DNA from 4 places in the Cellvibrio sp. 25HG11W-0 genome. Region 3 is predicted to be linked to each of the others. Evidence: predicted binding sites of a transcription regulator. Region 3 holds the regulator's gene; each other region holds the start of a gene.
What was found. Region 3 encodes sigma-54, which starts transcription at its own class of promoters, with help from an activator protein. Its sites were predicted from a motif close to TGGCACANNNNTTGCNNT; they were not measured.

Region 1: a site for sigma-54 is predicted at 1,542-1,559, ahead of AC0KUT_RS14465 (formate/nitrite transporter family protein). Genes of this name have one in related genera too.
Region 2: a site for sigma-54 is predicted at 5,612-5,629, ahead of AC0KUT_RS08620 (flagellar basal body-associated FliL family protein). Genes of this name have one in related genera too.
Region 4: a site for sigma-54 is predicted at 3,171-3,188, ahead of fliD (flagellar filament capping protein FliD). Genes of this name have one in related genera too.

What each region holds. Positions count from the first base shown of each region.
Region 1 is NZ_CM174230.1:3,458,335-3,465,887, forward strand. Features, by position in the region: gene AC0KUT_RS14455 (DUF2164 domain-containing protein) at 1-176, shown strand, start outside; gene AC0KUT_RS14460 (ion transporter) at 254-1,099, shown strand; gene AC0KUT_RS14465 (formate/nitrite transporter family protein) at 1,629-2,441, shown strand; gene AC0KUT_RS14470 (bifunctional protein-serine/threonine kinase/phosphatase) at 2,599-4,320, shown strand; gene AC0KUT_RS14475 (Gfo/Idh/MocA family oxidoreductase) at 4,409-5,449, opposite strand; gene AC0KUT_RS14480 (DUF4442 domain-containing protein) at 5,510-5,971, opposite strand; gene AC0KUT_RS14485 (ABC transporter ATP-binding protein) at 6,024-6,812, opposite strand; gene AC0KUT_RS14490 (FecCD family ABC transporter permease) at 6,815-7,553, opposite strand, start outside.
Region 2 is NZ_CM174230.1:2,075,275-2,082,827, forward strand. Features, by position in the region: gene fliI (flagellar protein export ATPase FliI) at 1-97, shown strand, start outside; gene fliJ (flagellar export protein FliJ) at 124-573, shown strand; gene AC0KUT_RS08600 (STAS domain-containing protein) at 911-1,216, shown strand; gene AC0KUT_RS08605 (ATP-binding SpoIIE family protein phosphatase) at 1,266-2,975, shown strand; gene AC0KUT_RS08610 (Hpt domain-containing protein) at 3,054-3,404, shown strand; gene AC0KUT_RS08615 (flagellar hook-length control protein FliK) at 3,785-5,398, shown strand; gene AC0KUT_RS08620 (flagellar basal body-associated FliL family protein) at 5,666-6,217, shown strand; gene fliM (flagellar motor switch protein FliM) at 6,230-7,237, shown strand; gene fliN (flagellar motor switch protein FliN) at 7,227-7,553, shown strand, end outside.
Region 3 is NZ_CM174230.1:3,840,330-3,847,882, reverse strand. Features, by position in the region: gene yjgA (ribosome biogenesis factor YjgA) at 1-398, opposite strand, end outside; gene AC0KUT_RS16075 (HPr family phosphocarrier protein) at 655-933, opposite strand; gene rapZ (RNase adapter RapZ) at 937-1,806, opposite strand; gene ptsN (PTS IIA-like nitrogen regulatory protein PtsN) at 1,911-2,357, opposite strand; gene hpf (ribosome hibernation-promoting factor, HPF/YfiA family) at 2,479-2,769, opposite strand; gene AC0KUT_RS16055 (RNA polymerase factor sigma-54) at 2,885-4,510, opposite strand; gene lptB (LPS export ABC transporter ATP-binding protein) at 4,754-5,479, opposite strand; gene lptA (lipopolysaccharide transport periplasmic protein LptA) at 5,485-6,051, opposite strand; gene lptC (LPS export ABC transporter periplasmic protein LptC) at 6,038-6,646, opposite strand; gene AC0KUT_RS16035 (KdsC family phosphatase) at 6,704-7,240, opposite strand; gene AC0KUT_RS16030 (KpsF/GutQ family sugar-phosphate isomerase) at 7,298-7,553, opposite strand, start outside.
Region 4 is NZ_CM174230.1:2,400,435-2,407,987, forward strand. Features, by position in the region: gene AC0KUT_RS10050 (flagellin N-terminal helical domain-containing protein) at 1-147, shown strand, start outside; gene AC0KUT_RS10055 (flagellar protein FlaG) at 219-608, shown strand; gene AC0KUT_RS10060 (flagellin N-terminal helical domain-containing protein) at 1,027-3,054, shown strand; gene fliD (flagellar filament capping protein FliD) at 3,328-5,379, shown strand; gene AC0KUT_RS10070 (pirin family protein) at 5,456-6,310, opposite strand; gene AC0KUT_RS10075 (FMN-dependent NADH-azoreductase) at 6,382-6,981, opposite strand; gene AC0KUT_RS10080 (LysR family transcriptional regulator) at 7,112-7,553, shown strand, end outside.

The DNA of each region.
Region 1 (7,553 bases), 380 kb from region 3:
ACCATGAACTTGGTCAGTTTGATGCGGAGTTTTTACTGGATTTCATTACTCAGGAAATCGGAGCCTATTATTACAATCGAGGCTTACAAGATGCGCAGGCACTGTTTGCAGGCAAGATGGCAGACATTGCCGATGCAATTTATGAAATCGAACAGCCTACAGATTTTGTGCGTTAGACATACTGCGTGTATTACACCCATAGATTCATTGTTTGACGACCTTCAATCATCTAGATGCTTCACTAGGAACTGCTATGAATGAACCCTCTTCGCCTAAAAAAACCAACAATAAATTACGCGAGCAGCTGTACGATATTATTTTTGGCACCGAGACCCCCGCAGGAAAACTCTTCGATATAGTGCTTATTTATTTCATCATCCTCAGCGTAGGTTTGTTGATGCTGGACTCAGTTGCAGGTGTTCGTCTTCGCCTTGGCGAGTATATGGGTTACTTAGAATGGTTTTTCACCATTGTTTTTACCATGGAATACATAACGCGCGTTTACTGCTCACCGAACCGCTGGTCATATATTCGCAGCTTTTATGGTGTCATAGATTTACTTTCAACCCTCCCATCCTATTTGAGCCTATTTATACCCGGTGCTAATTACCTGTTGATTTTCCGTTTGCTGCGGGTGCTGCGTATATTTCGGGTGCTTAAATTGGTGCGCTATTTAACAGAAGCTAATAGTCTAATTCGCACCATGTATCAAATTAGACGAAAAATTATTGTATTCTTTTTTGTGGTGTTAAACCTCGCGGTGATATTTGGCTCCCTCATGTTTATTGTCGAAGGGCCAGACAACGGTTTTACCAGTATTCCTAAAAGTATTTATTGGACCATAGTAACTATTACCACTGTCGGCTATGGCGATATAACGCCGCACACTATACTCGGGCAAATTATCGCCTCACTCGCCATGCTTACGGGCTACTCTATTATTGCGGTGCCAACGGGCATATTTACGGCTGAACTTGCGCATGAAATGTCGCGCGAGCGCAATCTCATTTTTTGCCCAAACTGCGGCAAACAAGGCCACGATAAAATTGCACACTATTGCGATCGCTGCGGCAGCAAAGTAAATCACTATCATGAGTGACTTCCCACATAGATAGCGAATTACAGGCGCCACGTTAAAGATAGGGATGCACGCCTCACCTAAAATTTTTGGCTTCAGAAGATAATGCCTCGCCGCTCGCGACCTACTGAGCCCAGGAATAAACCTAAGCTTTACTTTTCAAATACCTATTTAACATTCAAGCCAAATCTTAATATCTCCCCAACAGCACAAAAATCTCTCAGATCAAACTCTAGAACTCGCAGTATCTATAATTGCACCATTTAAATACATTTTTGTGCACACTCCTAGGTGAGGCCTGCACCAAAATAAAGTTTTTTTGATACAGAAAAACCTCGTGGCGCACTATTTTGATAACGCTGGTCACCAAAACCGACCAAAAAAATGCACTGAAAATTTCAAACATTATTACAAGCTCATTAAATAGCGCTAAATAGCCGTCGGATTAATATTTTTTAAATATGGGTACGCTTATTGCCTTATTAAAAATGCCCCAAGAGTATATTGCTCTGTAGTGAGCTAACCCCAAAAAATATTGAGAGAGCATACTATGTCCTATTTAATTCCATCAGAATTTGCGACAAAAATGGTGGACTCCGGTGAGTCCAAAGTTTTCATGTCAACGCGAGACACGCTAATCCGCGCTTACATGGCAGGTGCAATTTTGGCATTAGCTGCTGTTTTCGCAGTTACTATTGCCGTCCAAACTGGCATATTTTTACTCGGCGCCATTCTATTTCCCGTCGGTTTTTGTATGCTCTACCTAATGGGCTTTGACTTGCTAACCGGCGTGTTTGTACTTGTTCCCCTTGCCCTGCTCGATAAGCGCCCAGGCGTTACCATGAAGGGATTATTACGCAATTGGGGTTTGGTTTTTTTAGGTAATTTTGGCGGCGCACTGACAGTTGCCTTTATGATGGCGTTTGTTTTCACCTATGGCTTTAATACCGACCCAGGCCCTGTAGGAGTGAAAATTGCCGGTATAGGTGAGTCGCGTACTGTAGGCTATGCCCAATATGGTTTTGATGGTTGGGTCACTATCTTTATTCGCGGCATGCTGTGCAACTGGATGGTTTCTCTCGGTGTGGTCGGCGCCATGATTTCCACTACCGTAAGCGGTAAAGTAATCGCCATGTGGATGCCCATATTTCTCTTTTTCTTTATGGGCTTTGAGCACTCAGTAGTAAATATGTTTCTGTTTCCTTTCGGTATTATTATGGGTGGAAACTTTTCTGTTGCAGATTATTTTATCTGGAATGAAATCCCCACAGCTTTAGGCAATCTAGTAGGTGGCCTCGCATTCACAGGCCTCACACTCTATAGCACTCATGTAAAAACAGCGCCAAAACGCAGCATTTCTTAATTTTCAAAAAAACACCTCGGCAGCCGTCTGCCGAGGTGTTGTTATATAAAGCTGGTAGTGTTATTGGTTAGACAATTCGAAACCTGCCTCCTTAAAACTCACATTGAAAACACTTTATAATTCTAACGATATTAATTAGCCACACAGGCAATACCTCATGGCTCAACATTTAAAGCTCAGTATTAGCCAATACTCCGATAAGGGCCGCAAGGAAATCAACCAAGATTTTCATGGTATTAGCATTCCCCATGAGCCGCAGTTAAGTGCCAAGGGTATAGCCATAGCACTGGCGGATGGTATTAGTAGCAGTAGCGTTAGCCAAATCGCCAGTGAGACAGCCATTAAAAGTTTTTTAAGTGACTACTTTTGCACCTCTGAAGCGTGGTCAGTAAAAAAATCAGCACATCAGGTATTGCAAGCCACAAATTCATGGCTTTATTCACTGACACAGCAGAGTGATTTTAGATACGACAAAAATAAAGGCTATGTATGCACACTGAGTGCGCTTATTTTTAAATCGACTCATGCACATATTCTTCATGTAGGCGACGCACGCATCTATCGCCTACGCAGCAACAATCTCGAACAGTTTACACTCGATCATCGTCATTGGGTGTCGCAGGAAGAATCCTATCTCAGTCGCGCACTCGGCATAGAAACGCAATTAGATATTGATTACCAATGCCTCGAGCTAGCAGTCGATGATATATTTCTGTTAGCAACCGATGGTGTTTATGAGTTTCTTGATCAGCAATTTATACTAGATGCCATTCATCAACATGCAGACGACTTTGAAGCAGCAGCAAAATTTTTAGTGATGAGCGCCTATGAAAAAGGCAGTGATGACAACCTCACCGCGCAACTAGTGCGTGTTGATGAATTACCCGAACAGACAACACAAGAACTATATCAGCAACTTACGGAGCTGCCCTTCCCGCCCCCCTTAGAAGCGCGCAATACGTTTGATGGCTACCAAATCGTACGCCAAGTACATTCCACTAGCCGCAGTCATGTCTACCTCGCTCAGGACAGCGAAACCCATGAGCAGGTTATTATTAAAACGCCATCCATCGATTTGCGTACAGACCCAGCCTACCTGGAACGTTTTCTGTTAGAGGAGTGGATAGCGCGAAGACTTAATAGTCCCTATGTGCTCAAGCCCTGTGCGCAAACACGCAAACGCAATTTCACCTATGTGGTTACAGAGTATATTGAGGGGCAAACACTCAGCCAATGGATGATTGACAACCCTAAGCCTGATATGGAAACAGTGCGTGGCATAGTCGAACAAATTGTAAAGGGCCTGCATGCGTTTCATCGCATGGAAATGCTCCACCAAGATTTACGCCCCGAAAATATTATGATAGATACCACGGGGACAGTAAAAATTATCGACTTTGGCGCTACCCGTGTAGCAGGTATATTGGAGATAAGTACACCGATTGAACGCACAGATTTACTCGGCACCGCGCAGTACACAGCACCGGAATATTTTTTGGGTGAAAGCGGAACACCTTACTCTGATATGTTTTCTCTTGCAGTCATTACCTATCAAATGCTGAGCGGCAAGCTCCCCTACGGCACTCAAGTTGCGCAGGCGCGCACTAAAGCTGCACAAAATCGTTTAGTTTATCAGTCGGTTTTAAATGAAGAGCGCGAAATACCGGTGTGGATTGATGAGGTGCTGCGCAAAGCCTTGCACCCTAATCCTTATAAACGCTATGCAGAATTATCCGAATTTATTTATGACTTGCGCCACCCCAATATAACCTTCCTGAACAAAAGTCGCCCACCACTTATAGAGCGCAACCCAGTATTATTTTGGAAATCAGTTTCTTTGGGGTTAAGTTTGATTATTGTTTGGCTGTTAGCGCGCTAAAAAAGGCACCCAGCCTAACACCAACTCTCTCGATAACTTTTTCAACAGTCTGCTAACTAGATTTAATCAATAGTCTGTTAGCTAGATTTTAATCAATAGTCACTAGACGCCCCTGAGCCGCACTGATTTCAGCGGACAAGAGCATTTGTACTCCCAACAACGATTTCTCAGGTAAAAATTCCAGCGCGGTTTTTTGCTGAATAGCTGCAACAATATTTTGATAGTAGTATTCATAGCAGCCGCGACTACCTGACTGTATCTTACGTTTAGTTTCAGTATCTGTGTGGTAATGAATAACGGCGTAATTATCCTGCTTTGGTTGCGCCCAAGTGTCCATACCCGGCAAGGTGCCGCTCATCAGTTGCGCTTCTTGCACATCCTGCCCAAATTTCAAAAAAGAACCTTTATCACCATGAATACTGATGGTAGCGCCCTTCTCACTGACATAGGTGCTAGAGCGTAATGTGACACGTATATCGGCGTAATGAAAACACACATTGAAGTAATCCGTGCTGCCCTCGGTGCGGCGCAGACTGCGCATATCAGCATAAACCGCTTGCGGCTTTCCAAACAGACAAAGCATCGAATCCACCATGTGAATACCTAGGTCAAACCAAGTGCCGGCTCCTGGTAAGTTGTCTTCTTTCCAGCGTTTATGGGTGACGTTATTTCTATAGCGATCATAATGCCACTCCACTTCTACTATGCGCCCAAGCACACCGGAATTGATCACCGCTTGCGCATCGAGATGGTCGCTTTCTAAACGTTTATTTTGAAACACCGAAAGAATTTTTTGTTGCTGTTGTGCTAAAGCAATGAGCTCTTCGCCTTCCTGTAAACTTAGAGTGAAAGGTTTTTCTACCACCACATGCTTACCTGCCATTAACGCAGCGCGCGCCATAGGATAGTGAAGCGCATTTGGGGTATTAACTACTACCAAGTCTATTGCAGGATTGTTAATAATGTCTTCGAAAGTATTCGCAATTGTAATCTGTGGATAATCATCTAAGGCGTTAGTCGCACTGCGCTGCAAAACCGTATGCAATGTTAAGTCTGGGTTAGCGCTTATAAGCGGGGCGTGAAATACTTTACTGGACATACCATAAGAACAGAGTGCGACATTTAACATTAGAATACCTTACATATTTAGCTAATTCGTTTTGGCTGCAAATCGAACAGCAGAGTGAATTCAACCTAGCGTACGCGCGCGCGGTTTGAGTTTTATATATACACGGCGTTTTACTTGCGCCACCAGCTGGTCGTGATCATCTTTAATATTGACAGTGAATTCAGGAATATATTTTTCTCCCAACGCCGTGCGCGTGCGAATATCATCGAGTGTTTCTTGAGTTAAGAGAAATTGTGCATGTACGTGGGTTTTACCCGGCGCGATATAATTAATTTCGGCGTGCTTGTCCCACACATAATAATCGCGCCCGAGATTCTCCATTAACATGGTCATATACCATGGGTCTGTCATAGACATAAGACTGCCACCGTATTGCACACCAAATATATTGCGACTATAAAAACGCAGCTTGAGTGTGACCTGCACCTCGCGATAGTCCGGTGTTATCAGGGTTGCTTTGATGCCAGAAAATAATAAGGGCGGCCAAAGATTAGCCAAGACTCGAAACAAACCTGCTTTCATTTTTTCACTCTGGTGCGTGCTTACAAAAATTAATGACTAACTGTACACATAACTACAACACACGCTTGCGTGGAATAATCACTACACCTTCTTCACGACAATCCACATAGGCGCTAATACCGTACACCTGCTCTAAATTTTCATTGGTGAGCACCGCCACAGGTTCTCCATCGGCAATAATTTCACCTTTGTGCAGCAAAATTAAGCGCGAGCAAAAGCGCGCGGCCAAACTTAAATCGTGTAACGCTGCCATCACTGCACCGCCCTTTTGGGCATGCTCGGCAAGCAACTCCATCATGTGTAATTGATGATAGGGATCAAGTGCTGCTATAGGTTCATCCGCAAGAATAATTTGGGGTTCGCCTGCAAACACGCGCGCGAGCAGTGCGCGCTGCAATTCACCGCCGGATAAGGTTGTCACATTGCGCTGCCGCAAGTGTGTCAACTCGGTGAGTTCGAGGGCGCGTGCTATAGCGGCGCGATCCTGTGCCGATTTTCCGCTCATGGGTGTATGCCAAGGTGCGCGCCCCAACCCAACCAAATGTTCCAGTTGCAGTGGCCACGCAGGTGTTTCTTGCTGAGCTAAGTAAGCGAGAAGACGCGCGCGTGCCGCAGGGCTGTACTGATCGAGCAACTGTTCTTGCTCTGCATCACGCAATAGCACTTGCCCACTATCGGCCAACTGCAAACCTGCTAACAAACGCAAAAGAGAGCTTTTACCCGCGCCATTGGGGCCAATTAAACCGACTATTTCCCCTGCACCAAAGCACAGGCTGGCGTTATTTAATATACGCGTACCATCGCGTGTAAAGCAGATATGTTGTGCGGATAGCTGCACCATGGTTACACCCACCGCGAACGCGTTTTTAAAATTAATAATAAAAAGAAAGGACCGCCAACCAGTGATGTGACGACACCTAATTTTAATTCGCGCGCTACATTTATTTCACGCACTAAAATATCAGCCAACACTAAAAGTAGTGCACCGCCCAGTGCGCTTACCAACATTAAACGCCCAGGCCTATAGCCCACTAAAGGGCGCATTAAATGTGGGACGACCAAGCCGATAAAACCAATACTGCCACTCACCGCTACACAGGCGCCTACGCTTAAAGCGATTCCCACCAACAAAATACCGCGCTCGCGCTGATGGCGAAAACCGAGGGAGCGCGCTGTTTCCTCACCCAAACTCAAGGCATCAAGAAAACGACTACGACTGAGCATCAGCAACCAACCCACAACCGCAAAAGGCAACGCAATATACAGATGATCAAAATGACGATTAGCAAGTGAGCCCATTAACCAGAACACAATTTCCTGCATGGCATAAAGGCTCGGCGCAAAATTCAAGGCGACAGAAATCATTGCGCCCGTAATCGCATTGATCGCTACACCCGCTAAAATAAGTGCGAGCATACTCGCGTTCATACCCGCCAAAAGATAGACCAGTAATAGCGACACCAGCGCACCGCCAATAGCCGCAACGGGCAACCAGTACCAAGCGCTGGCGGCCATACCAAAATACAATATGGTAACTGCGCCAAAAGCCGCACCGCTACTTACCCCCAATACACCTGGGTCT
Region 2 (7,553 bases), 1.8 Mb from region 3:
GCCTGAGTCGCTCGCTAATCTTCGGGTATTACTGAAACCACCCGCCAATACCAAGGGCAATAGCCCTTTGGCTGCGCAACATCGTAACAAGACCTAATCGCACCGAAACGTAGAGGTTAAGCCATGGCGGAATCGCGTGCGCAACGAATGAAAATTGTACTTTTGGTGGCCAAGCGTCATGAAGATGAGGTGGCGCAGCGGCTAGGGGGGCTTAATGAGCAGCTGTCCGTTGAGTCTGCACAACTGCAAGCGTTAGAAGAGTACCAAGAGCAATATTTACAGGCGCAAGGTGCGGTGCGAGCAGGGGTGCGCGTTGATGAACTCATTAACTACACTAATTTTATTGGTCGCTTAGGCGAAGCCTGCCGCGACCAAAGCACCAAAATTGAGCGCTTACAGCGACAGCTGGGGATGGCGCAACAAGAGTGGCGAGAGAAACATCACAAGCGTAAAAATCTAGAGGACTTAATTGCTCGCTTGGAACGTGACGAAACGGTGCAAATCGACAGGCGCCTACAGAAAGAGTTGGATGAATTAAGTGCGCAGCAATTACTACGCAATCAGCAGGAATAAACGGAATTGCTAAGAAGTTGTTTACATCTCTGGGGGGAGGATTGCGTTTATGGCGGTTCATTGCTCTTTTTTGAGTAAACTTCAATGCCATATGACGACAGCTATAGTCCTTTTTAATTATTATCAGCTATCCTTAGAATGTCTTTGTAAATGCGGTAAACTGCGTCGGTGCGCTGCACTCGCGCTATACTGCAGGTTTACTTAGGTGGCCTTATTTGTTCTGGGCCCTTAATGAGAATAATGGCTGCTCTTGCTAGCTGCGTGAAAGATGAATGCGCTTTAGTAAGGAGTAGTGTAACTCTGGGAATTTTCAGAAGTAATTTTGATGAGGTAAGACATGGCGATCACGTCAACAGTTTCTCCTGACGGCAATCAAGTCACTATATATATCCAAGGTCGCTTCGACTTTAGCTCTCACCAAGAATTTCGCGGTGCCTATGAAAAGCTGACGATTGCACCTTCTGTTTTCAAAGTGGATTTACAGGGTACGTCATATTTAGATAGCTCGGCGCTCGGCATGCTGTTGCTATTGCGCGATTATGCTGGGGGTGAAAAATCTAATATTCAAATTGTTAATTGCACGCCTGATGTAAAAAAAATCCTTTTAATTTCCAATTTTGAACAGTTGTTCGATATCCAGTAATCGATAGTGTGTTGGTTAGTTGCTCGGCAGACTGTATGGAAGCGAAGATATGAATGATAGTCGTCAGTTAAAAGTGCTCGTGGCCGATGATACCGATACTGATCGACTGATATTGGAAACCATAGTGCGTAAGGAAGGCCACAACGTCATTGTGGCGCGCAATGGTGTTGAAGCGGTAGCTGCTTTCGCTGCGGAAAAGCCTGATATTGTTCTACTTGATGCGCTAATGCCTGAGCTTGATGGATTTGGCGCAGCACGCCAAATCAAAGCTCTTGCGGGTGATCACCTCATTCCCATAATTTTCTTGACCTCGCTATCAGATACTGAATCGTTGGTGAAATGTCTTGATGCGGGTGGCGATGACTTTTTATCCAAGCCCTATAATCGGGTTATTTTGCAAGCCAAGATAAAATCCTTTAATCGTATGCGTGAAATGCACAGCACTATGCTGGCGCAGCGCGATCAAATCGTTCAATACAATAATCATCTATTGCAAGAGCAAACTGTTGCTAAACATGTGTTTGATAATGTGGCGCACAGCGGCTGTTTAAATGCGAATAATGTCCGTTATTTCCTCTCATCACTCGCCGTTTTTAATGGTGATGTGATGGTTGCCGCCATGCGGCCATCGGGCAGTATGATGGTGTTATTAGGTGATTTTACTGGGCATGGATTACCCGCAGCCATAGGTGCTATGCCGTTGGCATCAACCTTTTATGGCATGGTACCGAAAGGTTTCTCCATGACGGATGTTTTACGGGAAATAAACTCAAAGCTTAAAAATATTCTACCGGTTGGTATTTTCTGTTGCGCCACTATTTTTGATATTAACTTCCGCAAGAAACGTTTAAAGATTTGGAATGGGGGCTTGCCGGATTGTTTTTTATATCACCATAAGGATGCGCGGACGACACCCATAAAATCTACCCATTTACCTTTGGGGGTGCTTTCAAGTCGCGCATTTAAAGATGATTGTGAATATTTTGATTTAGAACTTCAGGATCGATTGTATCTTTGGTCAGATGGTATTCATGAGGCCCGTAACACTAATGGTGATATGTTTGGTGAAGAACGTTTAAAAGATGTATTTGATAAAAATAAAAATCCAGAAACTCTATTTGATGAAGTAATTGACGGTGTACAGCAGTTTATCGGTACGGGAGAAAAAGATGATGACTTATCGCTCCTAGAAATCCGCATGGTAGAGCCTGAAGATGTGAATAGTTTTTGTAAGGATGCTGTGCGGTTATATGGTGATGCGAAAATAGAGTGGGAAATGAGTTTTGAGGTAAAGCCTACTAGTTTTAAAATATTTGACCCGCTCTCTACCTTGCTCAATGTGTTGATGGAAGTGCCGAGCTTGCGCGGTTTTAGCAGCACGCTCTACACTATTTTGGCTGAGCTTTATACCAATGCCCTAGATCATGGTGTGCTTAAGTTAGACTCGGTGCTAAAGAGCACGCCAGCAGGCTTCTCCGAGTATTATCTGCAACGCGAGCAGCGAATCAATGAAGTCACAGAGGGTTTTGTACGGATCTATATTACCCATATGGCGCATGTTGATGGAGGTACATTAAAAGTACGCATTGAAGATAGTGGTGACGGTTTTGATTATACTCGTGATACGGCGGGCGGCCTTACGAGCTATGGGTATAGCGGGCGAGGAATAGCCTTGGTTGAAAAGTTGTGCAGCTCCGTTAAATACCATGGCTGCGGAAATATTGCAGAAGTTGAATTCTCTTGGGTTAATGACGATTAGTGTAAGTGTTTCTTCAGTTGTTGATACAGTTGTAAGTGAAAATGCCGCCAAAATTATATGTGTACACAACATGTACTTATGAGAATGAATCTAATGGATCATTTGGATTACGACGCAATAAATACTTTAAAAGATGTCATGGAGGATGACTTTTCTCTTTTGATTGATACATTCGTCGCTGACTCTCAAGAGCGAATAGAAAAGCTGAATGCCATCATAGACAGTAATGATAGTGATGCGATTCGACGTGGCGCCCATAGTTTTAAAGGAAGTTGTAGCAATATAGGTGCTGTGCTGCTTACCAAGCTTTGTGCTGAGCTTGAAGCTAAAGCGCTTGCTGGAAATTTGCAGGGGTTAAATGTGCATGTGGGCTTAATTCAACAGGAATTCACTCATGTACGTAGCCTGCTACTGGTCTTGGTAGACTGAATAATACTATCGGCCCACGGGCTTGCCTTTTAGTTTTGGTAAATTATTAGTTGTTAGCCAGCTTGTTCTAGTGGTATTAAATTCCCCCCGCAGGCGCGACGTCTACTTGAAATACTTTTATTAAAATAACGTCGTTTTTGTACATTGTATCTTTGCCAAACCACGCTAATTTACCTTAAGAATATGATTAATATCTAGGCAAGATCAGTGGCCGAGGTCTTAGTTGTATCGCACTCGTTTCTTTTGTATTCCCTCGTGAATTTAGCTTACTACTTAATTTACACCCTCTTGGCATTTCATTTGCAAATAACATCCTGAACCTTTCTATTGATTGTCCGAACGGCAAACCTTTGCCGTATGTCGGAACAGGAGTTGAATTCATGCAGAATGCCAATTTGGTAAATTCCTTACTCGGCGTCACCGCACCTCAAGTACCGGCTAATAAAGTGAGTACACCTAAATCGAATATTGATAACTCCTTACAGTTTCAAACAGCTATGGAGCAGCAGCGGTTAAATGTTGCCGCAAAAACCGCTGCTGCGTCTAAGGCGAGAATTGATTCTTCGCGGGCTCAGCTGGCCGTAAATGATGCTAAGGCTGATGAACGGCAAAGCATGCAGACAAAAGCACAGCGTAGCCAGCCTACAGAAGCAGCCACTCCAGGTAGAAAACATGTAAAGCCTGAGCCTGTAGCACAGGATCGGGAGGCGGTTACTCAGCAGGTATCGCAAACAAAACCGGATTCGCGCACTGCAGAGCAAGAGACAGAGACAGAGACAGCGAGCGAGCAGGACCTTAGTAATGAACAAGATGACGGCTCAGCAGTTGTCAGTACTCTTGGGGCTGAGTTGCGCAGAGAGGATATGATAAAAGAGGGCGACAGCAGTTTTTCTTATCTCTCACTGAATACTGAGCTTGATATCTCATCCGAGTCTGAGGTTATTGTGCAAAACGATTCCATTTATCCCTCTATAGGCCTGAGTGTATTTACGGATACTAACAGTCTTGATGCCAAGGATTTGTTAGGTGAAGGTGAACATGACGAGATAGGGTCCTCAGTGGGGGTTTTGGCCTCTGCGCAAATATCATTGAGTAATAGTGAGGCTGTGGATGATACAGCAGACACAGTATCGATTGATTCTATGGGGGTCAGTGATCTTTCGTCGGCAACTGCGCAGAGCTTTATAGCGTCCGTGTTGCAAGGCGAGCAAAAAACAAATGTTCCATTTGCAGGTGTGGATGAAAGATTTGCAAAGGGCGGGGCGTCTAATCTGGGTTTGGCGGCATCTGCTACCTTAAATCTGGAATCTGATGGCCTAGACGGTCTAGGTGATGATGCTCTTGTAGGCGATGGCGACGTTGAATTGGACACAAGTTTGCCTAATCCCAAATCAATGGTAAGTACTAAGGCTGCATTCAACACCCTGCTCGAGCGCCAAACTCTAGAGGGTGGCAAGTTGTTGGCGAGTGACTCGCTTCAGGATAATTCATCACCTAGGGTGGCGGGGCTTGCTGCATTTACAGAAATGACAAGCGCATTGGCGCCTAGCGCTCGATCGTTCGTAGCCCAAGCTGCTATAGCAACCAATATTGCTCAGCCACAATGGGGGCAGGCGGTAAGTGACAAGGTGTTGTGGATGGCGGCTCAAAATATAAGCTCTGCTGAAATTCGTTTAGATCCTCCCGAATTGGGCCCTATGCAGGTCAAGGTGACAGTGCATCAAGATCAGGTCAATGTAAACTTTACTAGCCCGCATGCGCAGGTTCGAGATGCCTTGGATGCACAACTTAATCGCCTGCGCGATATGTTTGCCGAGCAAGGTATGAATCAAGTAAATGTTGATGTGTCCGATAAATCGTTTGCTCGGCAGGAGCAGGAGTCGCGTCAGGATGCTAAAGGTCAGAGAAATGGAGCTCTCGATGAGGATGATCATCTAGAGGGCGATGTTAATGTGCAGCCGTTGAGTTTGCGCTTAGTCGATCATTACGCCTAAATCAGTTGGTTCCTACTTTCATGTGATATATCAGCATAGTTCATATTTATCATTAGGTAGCCAGAGCCCTCTTCGTGTGGGCTTGTGGTTGTCACTCATATCTTCGTCGTTTTGAGTGTTTCCTCTGCTTTTTTGTTTCTTTCTAATCCCTTGTTTTCTCTGGTAATTCCCTCGCAAACCTAGAATCCGCTGCTAAGCTTCATTTGGTGATACTGGCATAGGTATTGCTCCATTCCTATTGGCGATTAAAAGTGACGGAGTTTTGACATGGCGGCAAGTCCCCCAAAGGCAGAAGCAGCGGCCGGTTCAGGCGGCAAGAAAAAATTAATCATGATGGTTGGAATTGGCGTCGCGCTCGTTGCCATATCTATAGGCGGCACTGTAGCCGCTCTAAAAATATTGGCACCAGCAAGCCCAGCAGGTGATCATCCAGCAGAGGCAGTTGCTGAAGTAAAGGCAGCGCCTGCAATTTATTTAGAGTTGGCGCCAAATTTTATGATTAATTTTAGTGTTGATGGGCGGCAGCGATTTTTACAGGCCGCAATCACATTACTTTATCGCGATCCTGCATTAGAACCGTTCATTAAGTTGCATATGCCTGCTATTCGCAATGGCTTGGTGATGATGTTGAGCAACAAAGATTTTGATGATTTGCAATCGCAAGAAGGTAAGGATGCTATGCGTGTTGAGGCATTGGAAATAGTGCAATCGATTGTGAGTAAAGAGTTAGATATATTGGCAAAAAAACCAGAGGCTAGTGAAGCTTTACCTAAAGGTAAAATAGAGCAGGTCTTGTTTACCAACTTTGTCATGCAATAAAGGACACTCGCTGTGCAAGATTTACTGTCCCAAGACGAAATTGATGCGCTCCTGCATGGCGTTGACGACGGTGATATAGACACCGATGCGGACGCGGAACCCGGCTCCGTCAGAAGCTATGACCTTACCAGTCAGGATCGAATCGTACGTGGGCGTATGCCCACGCTGGAAATGATTAATGAACGCTTTGCGCGTTATACACGCATCAGTATGTTTAATTTACTACGCCGTACCGCGGATGTATCAGTCGGTGGTATTCAAATACAAAAATTTGGCGAATATGTTCACACGCTCTATGTTCCAACCAGTTTAAATATGGTGAAATTTCGCCCTTTGCGCGGTACGGCGTTGATTATTTTAGACGCGCGCCTAGTATTTAAATTAGTTGATAATTTTTTTGGTGGTGATGGTCGTCACGCAAAAATTGAAGGGCGTGAGTTTACACCTACGGAATTGCGTGTAGTGCAGATGGTATTGAATCAAGTTTTTATAGATCTTACCGAAGCATGGAAAGCAGTATTCCCCATTAATTTTGAATATGTTCACTCTGAAGTAAATCCATCACTGGCTAATATTGTAAGCCCTAGTGAAGTAGTGGTGGTGAGCACCTTCCATATAGAGTTGGATGGCGGCGGTGGCGAAATGCACATAACCGTGCCTTATTCTATGGTGGAGCCAATACGTGAGGTGTTGGATGCTGGATTACAAAGCGATAGTGATGAGCACGATGATCGTTGGGTTAAGGCGCTGCGTGAAGATGTGCTGTCGGCAAAGGTGGATTTAGAGTGCGATATAGTGCGGCGTGATATTACCTTGCGCGATATCGTTGAATTAAAAGCTGGCGATATAATTCCAATTGAGTTTCCAGATTATCATGTGTTGACCGCAAATGGTGTCCCTATGTTTAGAACCCAAGTAGGACAGCATAATGGCAATTTGGCATTAAAAGTCCGCGAATTTATTGATCGTAGCAATGCCTACAATATAACTGGAACAAAGGGTGATAAAAATGGCAGATGATGATGTTGATCAGGATTCAATGGCGGATGATTGGGCTGCCGCTATGGCAGAGCAGGGTGACGTTGAGGAAGAAGCTGAAAGTGCTGTGACTTTTGATGAATTAAAAAGTGAAGTAACGGCGAACAACGGCAATCCCGATCTAGATGTTATTTTGGATATTCCGGTTTCTATCTCCATGGAAGTGGGACGTACCTCCATTACTATTCGCAACTTATTACAATTGAATCAGGGATCAGTTATTGAGTTGGATCGCCTTGCGGGCGAACCGCTTGATGTTCTGGTAAATGGAACTCTGATAGCCCACGGCGAAGTGGTG
Region 3 (7,553 bases):
TCAATGCCTGGGCAAGAGGTTACAAGGGTTTGAAAAATCTCTTTATTGCCTTCGATGAGCAGATCGCGGTAGCGCTCTACTTGGTGCTGGCGGTGCACATATTGATCGCTACGATTTTGCAGCTTATCAACCGCGGCTTGAATTTCTTCGTGGTTGCCTTCGCGCATTAAACGGCCAATGAATTGCAGCTGGCGACGACGCGCCTCTTTTGGCGGGAGCTTGCGTGCAATATAGATGGCGTCGAGCATTTGCTCATCCAAGGGGATGCTGGCGAGTTGCTTTTCGTTCATGTCGATGAGTCTTTCCCCTAGATCCTGTAGGGCATGCATCTCGCGTTTAACTTGCGATTTGCTTTTGATGTAGTCATCGGGGTCGATGTCGTCGTATTTATAAACCATAGGGGTGCCGGATTGTTGCAGCTGTCAATGATAAAAAGGGCGCACAGGGTAGGCAAAACATGCCCAAATAACAACTGCTAATTGTAGTCGAGGTGATGCGTACTTGTTCTGTCGGAGTAAAAAGTCGCCTCTTAGTGAGAAGAATTGGCTCTTTTGGGCTAAAAAATGAGGTTCCGTGAAATGGGCCTTACTTGCTTCGATAAGGATAAAAGGAGGCTTGTAGGTGGCGATAGTGTGTTGATGCTTGCGCGCGTTATTACTCGCCTTCTTCGAAGCGGTCTGCAATCAGTGCGCGTATGGCATCCATTGCGGCTGTGGCATCTTCGCCTTCGCAGCTAATTTCAAGTGCTGTGCCCATGCTGGCAGCAAGTAGCATGAGCGACATGACACTTTTGGCGTCTACCCAAGAGCCTGTGCCGCCATTCAGCCGAGCTTGCACCCGCGCTTGGTGTTGATTGGCGAGGGTGGCGAGCTTGGCGGCGGCGCGCGCATGGAGCCCTTTGCGATTAATAATAGGGTGAGTTTCAGTCAGCATGGCTTAGCTTTTTGTGTGTTTGTTAATGTCGCGATGGCGAACTTGCACATCGTGAAAGCTTTGATCAAAGCGCGCCAGCAGGCGCTCGCTGAGATAGACCGAGCGGTGTTGGCCACCAGTGCAACCTACGGCGATGGTGATATAGCTGCGATTGTTGGCTTGGTAGCGCGGCAGCCAGCGCTCAAGGTAGCGCTCTATGTCCTCGCGCATTTCGGTAACGGTGACCTGCTCTTCGAGGAACTCAATCACGGCTTGATCTTTACCCGTTAGCGGCCTTAAGTCGGAGCGCCAATGGGGGTTGGGCAGGCAGCGCGCATCGAACACGAGATCGGCATTGACCGGTAAGCCATGTTTGAATCCGAAAGATTCAAAGAGTATGGCCATAGTCGATTCAGCGCGGCCAACGATGCGTTCTTTGACCAGATCGCGCAGTTCGTGAAGGTTGAGGTGGCTGGTGTCTATGACTTGGTCAGCGGCGTCGCGAATGGGTTCTAACAACTGCTGTTCGGCACTAATTGCCTCTGCGAGACTGGTGTGTGTGTCACTCAGCGGGTGTTTGCGGCGAGTTTCGCTAAAGCGTTGAATCAGTACTGCAGGTTGTGAATCTAAAAAGAGTGTGCGAAAGGGAAGGTGTGCTTCTTTTAAGGTGCTGATCATTTCGGGGAAAATGTCGAGATCCTGCCAAGCATTGCGCACATCAATTCCAATAGCAAAACGTTGGCTATCGTCTTTGTGGATTTGAATTTGGGCAACGAGTGCAGGTAGCAGGCTTACAGGCAGGTTATCGATACAGTTAAAGCCCACATCCTCCAATACATGGAGTGCGGTACTTTTGCCGGAGCCAGATAAACCGCTCACTATTACAAGATGCATAGGGCTGTCCTTTTTAAAACTTCTTTTAAGACCGCTTTGGCGCTGTTTTAAATCAACCAAGTTACCGGAAAGAGTAAAGCGGCTGCTCGATGTAGGTTTGTGAATTAAGCAATTGCTGCTTGGTAGAGCGATTCGTCATCAGTCGCTGCACGCAGTTTTTGGCGATAATCCGCATCATTGAGTGCGCCCGCTAAGGCCGCTAAATTTTGCAGATGTTCGTCGTGTGCGTCTTCCGGCACCAACATAGCAAAGAGTATATCGACGGGTTGTGAATCTATGGCGTCGAAATCTATGGGTTCTACGAGGGTGATGAGCGCCCCGAGCGTGGTTGTGCATTTATCCACGCGGCAATGAGGTATGGCAATGCCGTGGCCTATACCTGTAGAGCCTAGGCGTTCGCGTGCCACAAGGCGGCGAAAAAGGTCGTCTGCATCAATGCTGGGAACGTCTTCGGCAATGGCATTGGCAAGTAATTCCAATGCGCGTTTTTTACTGCCGCCTTCGAGCCCGCAGAGAGTGCGGTTGGGACTGATGATGGATTGAATTTGCATAACATTGACGATGTGTGAACATCTCTCAGCAGGGATGGTTGCCCATCGGGGTTGGTACAAAACTGTTTTTGGGCCGCCCTAAATGCCGATTGTGTGGCGCTTAGGGCAGCTGGGCAACCGGCTAGCGGTGGCTGCGCATCTTTTCTTTGTGCTTAATTAACTGGCGATCAAGCTTGTCGGCCAATGCATCTATGGCAGCATAGAGATCTTCATGGGTGGCGTCGGCAAATATATCTTTGCCACTCACATGCATGGTCGCTTCTGCTTTTTGAATTAATTTATCCACCGAGAGAATAACCTGGGTGCTGGTAATGCGGTCATGGTGATGGCTAAGGCGCTCTATTTTGCTGGTGACGTAGTCTCTGAGCGCTTCGGTAACTTCCAGATGATGACCACTGATGTTTATTTGCATAGATACTTCCTCTAGGTAGACACAAAAGTGTTGTGCGAGCACAACCGCGCAAACATCCTTGATAAATTTGATCCAATCAAAATCAGTTTAAGACAGTTGAAATATACTGCCTTCGTTAAAGTATTTTCCGTTCGTTTGACGGTGGAATATTGAGTGACTCGCGATACTTGGCGATGGTGCGACGCGCTACTTGAATGCCTTGCTCGGCTAATAAGTCGGTAATTTTGCTGTCGCTTAGGGGTTTCTTTTGGTTTTCTGCGCTCACCAGTTTTTTAATGATCGCACGGATTGCCGTTGAAGAGCATTCGCCGCCGCTGTCAGTACTGACATGACTGGAGAAAAAGTATTTAAGTTCAAATATGCCCTGGGGGGTGTGCATGTATTTCTGTGTGGTTACGCGCGAAATGGTTGATTCGTGCATTTCTACAATTTCGGCAATGTCGTGTAATACCAGAGGCTTCATGGCTTCGGGGCCGTAATCGAGAAAGCCGCGTTGTTTTTCGACAATACAGCTGGCGACTTTGAGCAGGGTTTCATTGCGGCTTTGCAGGCTTTTCAAAAACCAGCGGGCCTCTTGCAGGTTATCTTTTAAAAATGTGTTGTCGGTGCTGGAGTCGGCACGCTTCACCATGGACGCATAGCCGGAGTTAATGCGTAGGCGCGGTGCTATATCGGGGTTGAGTTCTACTACCCAGCGCCCTTCGCGCTTATCGACAAATACATCGGGCACCACATATTCCGTGTCGCCGCTTTCAATGATATCGCCGGGGCGGGGGTTTAGGCCTTGGATAAGGCTGACTGCAATACTCAAATCCGCTTCTTTGAGCTTGGTGCGACGCATTAATTGGCGGTAATCGCGGCTGCCTAGCAGCGGCAGGTATAGCTTGGCAATCAGCTTGGCAGATTCTAGCAGTGGGGTTTTAGGGTCATATTGCTGCAGTTGTACCAGCAGGCATTCCGCGAGGTTTTGGCTGCAGACACCACAGGGGTCAAACTGTTGGAGGCGATGTTGCACGGCGACCACTTCGTCTAACTCAAGGTCGGTAAAGTCTTGCAGTAGGCCTTCGTAAATATCCTCAATGGTAATGGAGAGCATACCGCTCGGCTCTACCGCATCGATAATGGCCATAGCGACTATGCGGTCCGTATCTGACATGGGGGTCAGATTGAGCTGCCACATCAAGTGATCGTAAAGGGAGTCGGTAGCGGCGCGACGGCTTTCAAAATCATTGTCGTCGTTATCGTAGTTGCTGGAGGCGCTGGAGCTGGATGATTGATATACATCATCCCAGCTGGTGTCGACAGGGAGATCACTGGGAATGGATTCGTTCCATTCGCTAGCGCTCTCGCTAAAGGTGTCGCCCTCGCCAAAACCGTCGCCATCGCCGTAGAGATCGTTGTCGGGGGTGCTTTCGCTAAAGCTGTCTGCGCCTGCATCGGTAGAGCTGTAGGTATCGGTTAGCTTGTCGTTGAGGGAGAACTCATCATCGCTGCTGTTTTTTGTCTCGGTAGCAATTTCTTGCTTGCGGTCATAATCGGCACTGTCTTGCTCGCCCGTAGCTTGACCGCTATCTGAGCCTTCGAAGCCTTCTTCGACCTCTAGCATGGGGTTAGATTCTAGCGCCTCTTGAATCTCTTGTTGCAGATCTAGAGTGGAGAGTTGCAGCAGGCGAATGGCCTGTTGCAGCTGCGGAGTCATGGTCAGTTGTTGACCGAGTTTTAGCTGGAGAGATTGCTTCATTATGAGAACGACAAACCCTTAACGCAGGATGAAAACGAACATCGGATAGGTAGAGTTTAGACAGGGTTTGGCTTGCAAGCAATAAGGCTAAGCAATCTTTATGCCTAGAGTGCATTTTTTGATCATTGTCAAGTGGGAGTTTGCGGTGTTAAGTACAGTTAATTTGGGGTTAGCAATGAATGCGGGGCTTAGCTGAGTTGCCGAAAAAACACTCAGCTGGCCGCTATATAAGATTGGCTGATGTTATAGCCTGAAATTTTCGCCCAAATAGACTGCGCGCACTTGGCTGTTGTTTAACACGGTTTCGGGTGTGCCCTCGGCGATGATGCGGCCTTCGCTCACGATGTAGGCGGTCTCGCAGATGTCGAGGGTTTCGCGCACGTTGTGGTCGGTGATGAGTACGCCAATACCGCGATCCTTGAGGTGGCGAACAATTTCTTTAATATCGTTTACCGAAATAGGGTCGACCCCGGCAAAGGGTTCATCGAGCAAAATAAATTTGGGGTCTGTAGCGAGTGCGCGCGCGATTTCTACGCGGCGGCGTTCACCACCCGAGAGCGCCATGCCGAGGCTGTCGCGAATATGGGTGATGTGAAATTCTGCCAGCAGTGACTCGAGCTTGGCGAGACGCTGTTTGCGGTTCAGGTCGCTGCGGGTTTCGAGAATCGCCATGATGTTGTCGGCGACAGTCAGCTTGCGAAAGATTGAGGCTTCTTGCGGTAAATAGCCGATGCCTGCGCGCGCGCGGCCGTGAATGGGCAGGTGCGTAATATCTTGGTCATCGATATGGACGCTGCCCATATCGGCGGGTACTAGCCCGGCGATCATGTAGAAACAGGTGGTTTTCCCCGCACCGTTTGGGCCGAGCAGGCCGACGATACTACCGCTGTTGACGGTGATAGATACATCTATAACCACTTTTCGTTTTTTGTAGCTTTTTGCGAGGTTTCGGGCAAACAGGCTGGCCATAGCAATTAGTTTTTCACGTCAGATTTTGGTGGGATTACAATTTCAATGCGCTGATTATTGCCGCCTTTGGTGTTGCCGGCAGCTTTCATAACTTCTTTTACGAGATCGTAATCAATCGTTGGGCCGCTCATGACCGCGCCATCTTGTTCGAGCGAGGCGTTTTCTACCAGCAGCAGATGTTCTTTGTTAGGCGTGTAGGTAATGCTATTGGCTGATGCGGTAATCACGCCTTGAGCGGCTTCAGGCTGCTGTTGGAAGCGCGCTGGCATGCCAGTGGCGAGCATTTTTTTTACGGAGCTATCAGGATTGGTTTGGATAATTATTTTGTCGGCGGTGATTACTAGCGAGCCCTGCTGAATTTGCACGGCGCCAGTATAGGTGGCGATCCCGTTCTTTTGATCGACGACCAAGCGATCAGCGGAACCGTGAATGGTTTCATTTTTGTCACTGGGCAGCGCTAGGCTTTGGCTGCTAAATTGACAGCTAATAATCAGCAGTGCAAGGGTGGCAAAGCATTTAGCTCTAATCCTTAGCGCCGTGGGAACATATAAAAAGGGTTTAGCGAGGTTCATAAACGGCTTTGACCTGAGAGATTAATTCAATACGGCTTTCGTTCAGTTGTGCATTCATGCCGACTGCATCTATCTGACCTTTGGCGCTGCGCATCTTAACAGCTTTGTCTGTTTCGGCGAATTGCTCTTTGGGGCGCATGCGCAATTCGCTGGTGGTGATTTCAATCAGCCCGCGGCTGGTTGAGGTTTGTTGAATCACAACATTGTCGATGAGGCGCAATACTTGGCTGTCATTTTCACTGCGGCCTAATGCTGCACTCATATGCCAAGGCTCGGGCGTGTCGCTGCCATAAAATTCCATTTTGGGTTCGGTGATGAGGGTGAAGTCTGCAGCTGAGGGTGTTGTAGGGTCTGGCTGAAAGTGCGTCACCAGTGGTGTGGTGAGCTGAAAGTGCACGCGACCTTGATCATCGAACTCGCGTGTTTGTAATTCGCGCATATAAAATTGCGGGAAGCTGGAGCCGTCGGCAGTATTGTTATTTTGCAGGTCTTCTTTGGGTTTAAGTACTAGCAAAAAGAAACCCAGTAACAGCCCAACTAATAGCCAGGGCACAGGAATGTAGTGGTGGAGCTTATTAATACTGCGCATCAACATGGGTGTTCCAGTGTCGGTTGGTTTATCTGCGGGTTTTAGCGGTCGCTCAGTCTTTAATTACGGGCTGGGCGGCAAGTAATGACTGAGTGCGGCGTTAAAAGTGCCCTGTGCTTGCATTAATAAATCACAGGCGGCACGCACTGCACCTTCGCCTCCTCGCTCTTTAGTTTGCCAATGGGCGCGTTCAGCCACGCTGAAGTGTGCGTTGGCAACTGTGAATGCCAGCCCAACGCGGGTCATTACGGTGAGGTCGGGCCAGTCGTCGCCCATGAACGCAATGTTTTCTAATTCCATGGGGTGTTCTTGCAAAATCTCTTGCAGGGCTTCCCACTTGTCTTCGCGACCTTGCACCAAAATGGTAATACCTAAATCGGCGGCGCGACGTGCGACCAAATTGCTGGTGCGACCGGTGATTATGCCTACTTGCACGCCAGTTTTTTGCAGGGTTTTAATGCCTTGGCCATCGAGCGTGCTGAAGGATTTAAATTCTTCGCCCTGATTGCCAAAAAACAGGCGGCCATCAGTCAGTACGCCATCGACATCTAAAAGTAGAAGTTTAATGCGCGCAGCGCGGGTTTGCAGTTCGGGATTCATACTTATTTTGATCCTGTATGTCGTTTCTTAGGGACGAAGATGTTCAGGCAAGATTACTTAGATAATGCCAGCGCGCAGTATGTCGTTAATTTTCACAACACCTATTAGCTGTTGCTGCTCATCAGTCACCAGAAGCACATTGATTTTTGTTTCCTCCATGACCCTTAAGGCTTCGGCGGCGAGCATGGTGCTGCTTAGCGTTTTGGGGTTGGGGTTCATCAGCTCGTTTACCTTGGCGATGCGAATATCTATGCCCTTGTCGATACTGCGGCGCAAGTCGCCGTCGGTGTAAATGCCGAGCAAGCAGTTGTGC
Region 4 (7,553 bases), 1.4 Mb from region 3:
TCTGCCGCTCGTTCACGTATTACCGATGCAGACTTTGCGGCAGAAACAGCAAACCTAAGTCGTTCACAAGTGTTGCAACAGGCGGCTTCAGCCATGTTGGCTCAGTCAAATGCGCGTCCACAACAAGTGTTATCTCTTCTGAGATAAGTTGACTAGTCTCTCCACTGAGTTCAGTTAAATCGAACTCGGTGGAGAAGCTCCTTAGTGAGGATTAAGGTATGAACGAAATCACTAAAGTCACTGCGAGTCCGACGTCGGTTGCACCGGTGTCGGCTTCGCCACAGGCGGGCAGTGCAAAAGGTCAAAAAGTCGGCAATGATTTGCCGCTTGCCGCTGTTGCGGCAAAACCGGAACCTAAAGAACCTGTCAATTCACAGGCGATTGAGGAGCGAGTTCAGGCTGCTGTTGCGCAAATGAATGAATATATTCAGTCCACGCAACGGGATCTTAACTTCAGTTATGACCCTAATTCAGGCGAGACAGTTGTTAAGGTTTTAGACCGCTCTACACAAGAGGTTATTCGGCAGATTCCCGATGAAACTTTTTTGCGTATGGCGCAAACCTATAACCCAGATGAACCCGGAAGGCTGTTTAGTGCAAAGGCTTAATAGCCTTTAAAAACAGTAAGTTAAAGGTTTTTTTTGTTGTTGAAAAAAGAGAGTGGCTTATGCCTCTCTCTTTTTTTTCGTCTGGCGTTTTTGAAAAAAATTATTTAATTATTTTTCAAAAAGTTAAATCTATGTAAGGGTATTAACCTGATATTTGGTGTGCTTTTTACGGTGTACCAATTTAATTTTTACCCATTTATTATCTGCTAAAAAAACTCCTTGAATATGTGTTGGCATAGTCTGTGCAAAAACTCGTTTAGGCAGCTCGTATAGAAATCTTGTTGACGTAATTTCTTACAAACCTTGCCACGAAGTTCTCACAGACCATGCAATGCAGATTGTCTATGTCACTGAGCTTCATCAGTCGGCTTGTCACAGGAAAGCACTGTGAACAGGAACAATCATTAGGAGATTTATTATGCCTTTAGTCATTAACACCAATGTCGCTTCCTTAAATTCACAGCGTCAATTGATGAACTCGGGAGGTGCGCTAGACCGCGCGTCAGAGCGGTTGTCCTCAGGGCAACGTATTAACTCTGCTAAAGACGATGCGGCTGGTCTTGCCATTTCAAACCGTATGACCTCGCAAATTCGAGGCTTGGATCAAGCCATTCGAAACGCAAATGATGGTGTGTCACTGATTCAAACTGCAGAGGGTGCGCTGCAAGAATCAACCAATATCTTGCAGCGTATGCGTGAGTTGTCGATTCAATCCGCTAACGGTATCTATTCAAATGCTGACCGATCGACACTGGATGCTGAGGTGCAACAGCTTATTCAGGAATTGGATCGTATTGCCACATCGACCTCGTTCAATGGGCAGAAATTATTAGACGGTTCACTCGGAAAAGTGAACTTGCAAGTTGGCTCTGATGCAAATCAGACCATCACCATGAAAATACCTGCAATGGATGCAAAAACCCTCGGTATGGGCTTTGTGGGTGTTGATATGCTTGGTGGACAAATGGATTTGGTTGGTCCTCCGGCCTTGGTACTGAATGAAAATGATGTGCTCATTAATGGTCAATCGCTGGTAAAAGCGCTGGAAACCTTTGATGGCGCTACAGATACTTGGGATAAGTTAATTGGTTATATTAATACCAATGTGCAGGGAATAGATGCATCTAGCTACGCTCAAGCAACGGGAACCGGTGTTGGTACAGGGGTGCTTGAAAACGGTGGAATCTTCGAAGTTACTATTACTAAGTTGGATGGTTCCTCTAGCGTTATTCAAATCACTAACACGCAAAATATTAAAGAGCTGTCAGAAAAGATTAACTCAGAAAGTGGTGGCTTGCTGAATGCGTCTATTGATGACAATGGTCGCCTAAGTCTTGCCGCGCAAAATGTTGCAGGCTTGACGATTGTGGATACAACTAATGCGGGCGGGTCTATAGCGGGCACCTACAACGGTCGCTTGGTGCTTGAGTCAGAGCATGGTGATCCTATCACTATCACCCGCGGTTCAACGGGCACGCTGCTCCAGCTTGATAAGCTTGGTTTTAGAGAGAATACCAATGCTGGTCAAGTAGAAGGGGTAGGTATTACCACACCGGCTGTAGCGTGGAATGTGGGCGATCTAAGTATTAATGGGGTTAGTATCTCTAACAAAGATACTGATAGCCTTGCGGGCAAAATTGCGGCAATTAATACGGTACAAGAAGATACTGGCGTTACGGCGCAAGCCTTTGTTGCCACCACATTGGATTTTAGTGGAGTTGATTTGACCACTATTGCGAGCCCTCTGTTGATGAACGGTGAAGCTATAGCCATTAATGGTTTGACGACGATTGCCGATGTGGTTAATGCATTCAATGCGAAGAAAGATACCACTGGCGTAACGGCAACGCTTCTTGGGACGCGTGTAGTGCTTGAGGGTAATGCAGCGGCTATTACCTTCGGTACTGATGGTACCAATGATGGCTTAACGGATTTGAATGCGGCTGCATTACAGATTCAGTCTGGCACAGGCGCAGCAGCAACCATTGGTGCAGTAACGGAGACCGTACCTGGTGGTATTAAGCTCACCAGCACTAACTCTTCGCCCATCAGTATTAAGCTTGGCCCAAATGCTGTAGCCGCGACTATGGGATTGTTAGAGTCTAATGTTACAGCCGAAGGCGCCTTTGGTACGGCTATAGCCTCTATCAGTATTGCGACGGCTCAAGGTGCGCAGAAAGCCTTAGGCGTAATTGATAAAGCTTTATCAAGTATCAATGAGGCGCGCTCACAGTTAGGTGCTATCAATAACCGTCTTGACTTCACCATGTCTAACTTGGCGAACATATCGGAAAAAACATCTGCATCTCGCTCGCGTATTGTAGATGCTGATTTCGCGGCAGAAACGGCTGCCTTAAGTCGCTCGCAAGTCTTGCAGCAAGCGGCACAGGCGATGCTTGCACAGGCAAATGCACGGCCGGAGCAGGTGTTACAGCTATTGAGATAGCATTTGAGGTGTTCTTTACATCGCTTAAACCGCAGGAAACTGCGGTTTTTCTTTTTAAAAAATTCAAACCTAGCATTAAAGTGCACAAGGAATATGTTCGTTTTAATTTTCTAGTGTGGCCCGCTTTGTGCTGTTTATATTTATATCTATCTAAATGTACTTATAGCAGCAGATTGACGGTGATTTTTTAAAAAAAGCGGCAAAATAGGCTAAAGTTTGCCCGTAGCATGCCGCTAACATTCATATGGCGGTAAATTTGAGGCCGGAGGCGTTATGATTAGCAGTACATCAAATACTACGAGCAATGCATCGACAGGGTCGAGCATTATCAGCGCCTTGGGCACAGGTTCAGGTATTGATAGCAATAAACTGGCTGATCAGCTCACTGAAGCTAATAAGATGGTTCAAGCTGGAAGGCTTACCACCAAGAAAACACTGCTAGAAACACAAATATCCGATTACGGTATGTTGCGTAGCTCTCTCTCTAAGTTACAGACTGCTGCAGGATTACTCGGCAATGCGGATACCTTCAACGCCAAATCTTTATCTATTCCTGACACTAAATTAATCGGCATTACCAAGCTGAATGCTTCAGCAGGTGCGGGCAACTATCAACTGAAAGTAGAGCAAGTGGCTCAGTCCCAATCAGTGAGTTCAGGGGCTTATGACTCACTGACTTCACCGGTGGGCAAGGGCACGCTCACGTTGCGTTTAGGTGAGTGGAATGATGCCCTAAATGATTTTACCGTTGACTCCACTAAAACTGGTGCAACCATCACCATCGATGACGGAAATAATTCTTTAACTGGGTTGCGTGATGCTATCAATAAGGCTGCTATTGGCGTCTCTGCCAGTATCGTGAGCGATGGTGGTTCTTATAAGTTGTTACTAACTGCAAAGTCTGGCGCGAAAAATGAAATTGAAATTACGGCCGCTGAAGATCCCAGTTCACTTGGGTTGGCGAGTCTTAATTTTAATGAGACCACTTCCAATCTAACCCAACAACAAGGTGGTTTAGATGCAAAAATCCGCGTTAATGGGTTACTGGTCAATCGCGAATCGAATCAAATTAATGATGTAGTTGCAGGTCTTGAGTTCGATTTGTTTACAGCATCTTTAACAGAAACTATTAGCGTTACTGTTTCTGAAGATAAGGCTGTTGCGGAGCAGACAATCCGTGATTTTGTGGCGGCTTACAATACTTTTAAAACTGAAGTTGAAAAGCTGGTTGGATTTGATGCGGAGCTTGATGACTATGGCAGTTTACATCGTGATCCTTTAGCAAAGAATTTAATGCAAGGTGTTCGCAATATTCTCTCGTCAAGCGTGAGTGGGTTGAGCGATGGTTTTACTAGTCTCTCCAATTTGGGTATTCGCACCGAGTTAGATGGCTCATTAAAAATTAAAGAAGTGGAGGGCAATACAGGCTTTCGTGCGGCCATTGATAATAATTTTGCGTTAGTGCGCGATTTGTTTATTCCTAAGACTTCTTCATCGGCAACGAATATTGTTGTCAATAAATTCTCTGCACAGAGTCAGCCGGGCACTTATGACGTGGCTATTACTCAGCAGCCTAGCAAGGGTAAGTTAACGGGAGGTGATCTTCCTGTTTTTCCTGTGGATACGGGTGTTAAGGATTATTCCTTTAAGGTTAAGATTGACGGCATTGAGTCTAATTTAATTACTCTGCCTAGCAATAAGTCTTATTTGACTGGCGAAGCCTTGGCTGCAGACATGCAAAGTCTTATAAACTTGGATCCTAATTTAAAAGAAGTGCGCTCGGTCGTATCTGTGAGCTTTACCAATAATAAGTTGGTATTTACGTCAGACTCTTATGGTTCTACCAGTCAGGTGGCAGTATCTAATGTGGGTGCCGATATTGGTGAAATAGGCATAACCCTAGCGACGGGTGCTAAGGGAACCGATGTCGGCGGAAGCATTAATGGTAAGGCGGCCTTTGGTTATGGCAACGTCTTATTACCCGCCTTGGGTGATGCGTCGGAGGGGCTAGGTTTAACTATTCAGCCTGGCGCCACTGGCGGCACTATTACATTTTCGCGCGGTTTTTCCGGCACTATGACCAATATGATTAATGACTACCTTAAAACGTCTGGAGTCATAAAAGATCGTGAAACAAATATCAATAAAGACATAGTGCGTGTTGAAAAAGATGAGACAGATTTAAATCGTCGCAGTGATGCATATAGGGCGCGCTTGATGGCGCAATTTCAGGCGATGGAGTCTATAGTGCGTTCGTTGAATTCCACTGGCGATTTCCTAGATGGGATACTCGATAGATTGCCATTCACATCAAGCAATAACTAATAGCTAGCGATCGTGCAATAAAAAGCCACCCAAGGATAACTTGGGTGGCTTTTTTGTGTTGTCTATAGCTGTGGGCTTAATAATTGATAAGTTCGCCACTGCGATAGTCTTGAATTGCCTGCTCAATTTCATCTGTCGTATTCATAACAAAAGGGCCGTATTGTACGACGGGTTCGTTGAGCGGTTTGCCAGAGATCACTAAAAAGCGTGCCTCTTCCTGTAGAGAATAAACGCTTAGTTGATCGCCTTTACTTAATATGCCCGCATTTCCTTTGGTTAATTTTCGCTTGTCTTCGCCTATTGCAATATTGCCTTCATAGACATATACGAACGTGTTGTGATCCTCTGGTGTTGCGTGATGAAACTCTGTGTTAGCCGGCAGTTGTAGATCCCAATAAATGGCTTCGGTTGTTAGGCCCTGAATGGGGCCGCTGATGATATTGCCAGCAATAAATGCGCTATTGGCAATGACCTTTATTCGCCCGCCCTGAGGCAGGTTGGCAGAGGGGATGTCCTTTGCTGCAATGTCTTTATAGTGTGCAGGTTTCATTTTCTCTGCAGCGGGTAGGTTCAACCAGAGTTGAAAGCCGCGCATCAATCCATGCTCTTGCTGGGGCATTTCCGAGTGAATAATCCCGCGACCCGCCGTCATCCACTGAACATCACCGCTGCGTAGATGACCTTTGTTGCCCATATGATCTTGGTGCAGCATGTGCCCATCCAACATGTAGGTAACGGTTTCAAAGCCGCGGTGCGGATGTGAAGGAAAGCCTGCGATGTAGTCATCTGCGCTGCTGCTGCCGAATTCATCAAGCATTAAAAACGGGTCGAAACGGGCAGTTTGCTGCTGACCCAAGCTGCGTTTAATCCGCACTCCTGCGCCATCGCTGGTTTCGCGACCTTGAATAATTTGCTGTAGTTGCCGTTGCATAAGATGTCTCCTTAGTAATGATTATTCCCTAATCTGAGCGGCTAAAAAATTATCGGGTATGGGTGCAGTGTTTAGGCTGCTGCACCTTGCTTAATTTCAGCTTTGGCCTGAGTAAACGCATCATCTTTTTGACCCATGTTCAAACCTTCCGCATAGATAAACTGGACATTTTTCAAACCTAAAAAGTTCAAGAAAGTCGTTAAGAATTGGGTCTGCGAATCTGAAGGCAAGCCTTTGTGAATGCCGCCACGAGTGGCAATAATATAAACGGGTTTGTCGTTTAATAAGCCCACTGGACCGGTTTCAGTGTACTTAAAGGTGACGCCCGCACGAGCTATATGGTCGAAATATGCCTTTAAGCTTGAGGGAATGCCAAAGTTATACAATGGCACACCAATGACTATGGCATCTGCGGCTTCAATTTCAGCAATGATTTTGTCTGAGTAATCAATTACTGCTTGCTGCGCTGATGTGCGACCTTCCGCCGGTGAAAAAAGCGCTTGCACTCGCGTTGCATCTAAGTGCGGCACGGCTTCCTTGGCTAAATCGCGTAGGGTGATAGTGCCGCTAGGGTGCTCCGCTTTCCATTGTTGGACGAACTCCTGGCTTAAAACACTTGAGTTCCCATTGTCACCAAACAGGCTGCTATTGATTTGTAATAGGTTTGTCATTGTGAAGATCCTCATGGTTGATCTGACGTAATCTGTGGCTTTATTGCCATGAGGCTATTAAATGATTTGACGAGTGAATGATAAATAGTGATATTTGGTGGATATTGATCTAATAATTGGATGAGTTGCTATGAGTCTTGAGTCAAAAATGCCTGCGGTGAGTGGTATTAGTGAAAATAAAGTCACCCTAGAGCAGTGGCGTGCGCTTTTGGCTGTAATAGACGCAGGGGGATATGCTAAAGCAGCGGAGCTGTTGGGGAAAAGTCAGTCCTCAGTTTCCTATGCTATTACGCAACTTGAATCGGCACTGGGGGTAAAAGCATTCAACCTGCAAGGGCGCAAAGCCGTAGCGTCGCCAGCGGGAGAGTTGTTATATAGACGCGCCAAATTATTGTTAGAGCAAGCAGAGCGTTTGGAGAAGTCTGCTCATTGCTTGTCAGTACAGGTGGAGCCGCTCATTAAAATCGCGGCTGATCTCATTGTGCCGCCCGTACATGTACTCAAATGCTTGGCCATTTTTGCACAAGACTTTCCCGATACCCGTGTTGAGATGTTTGAATCAGTGTTAAGCG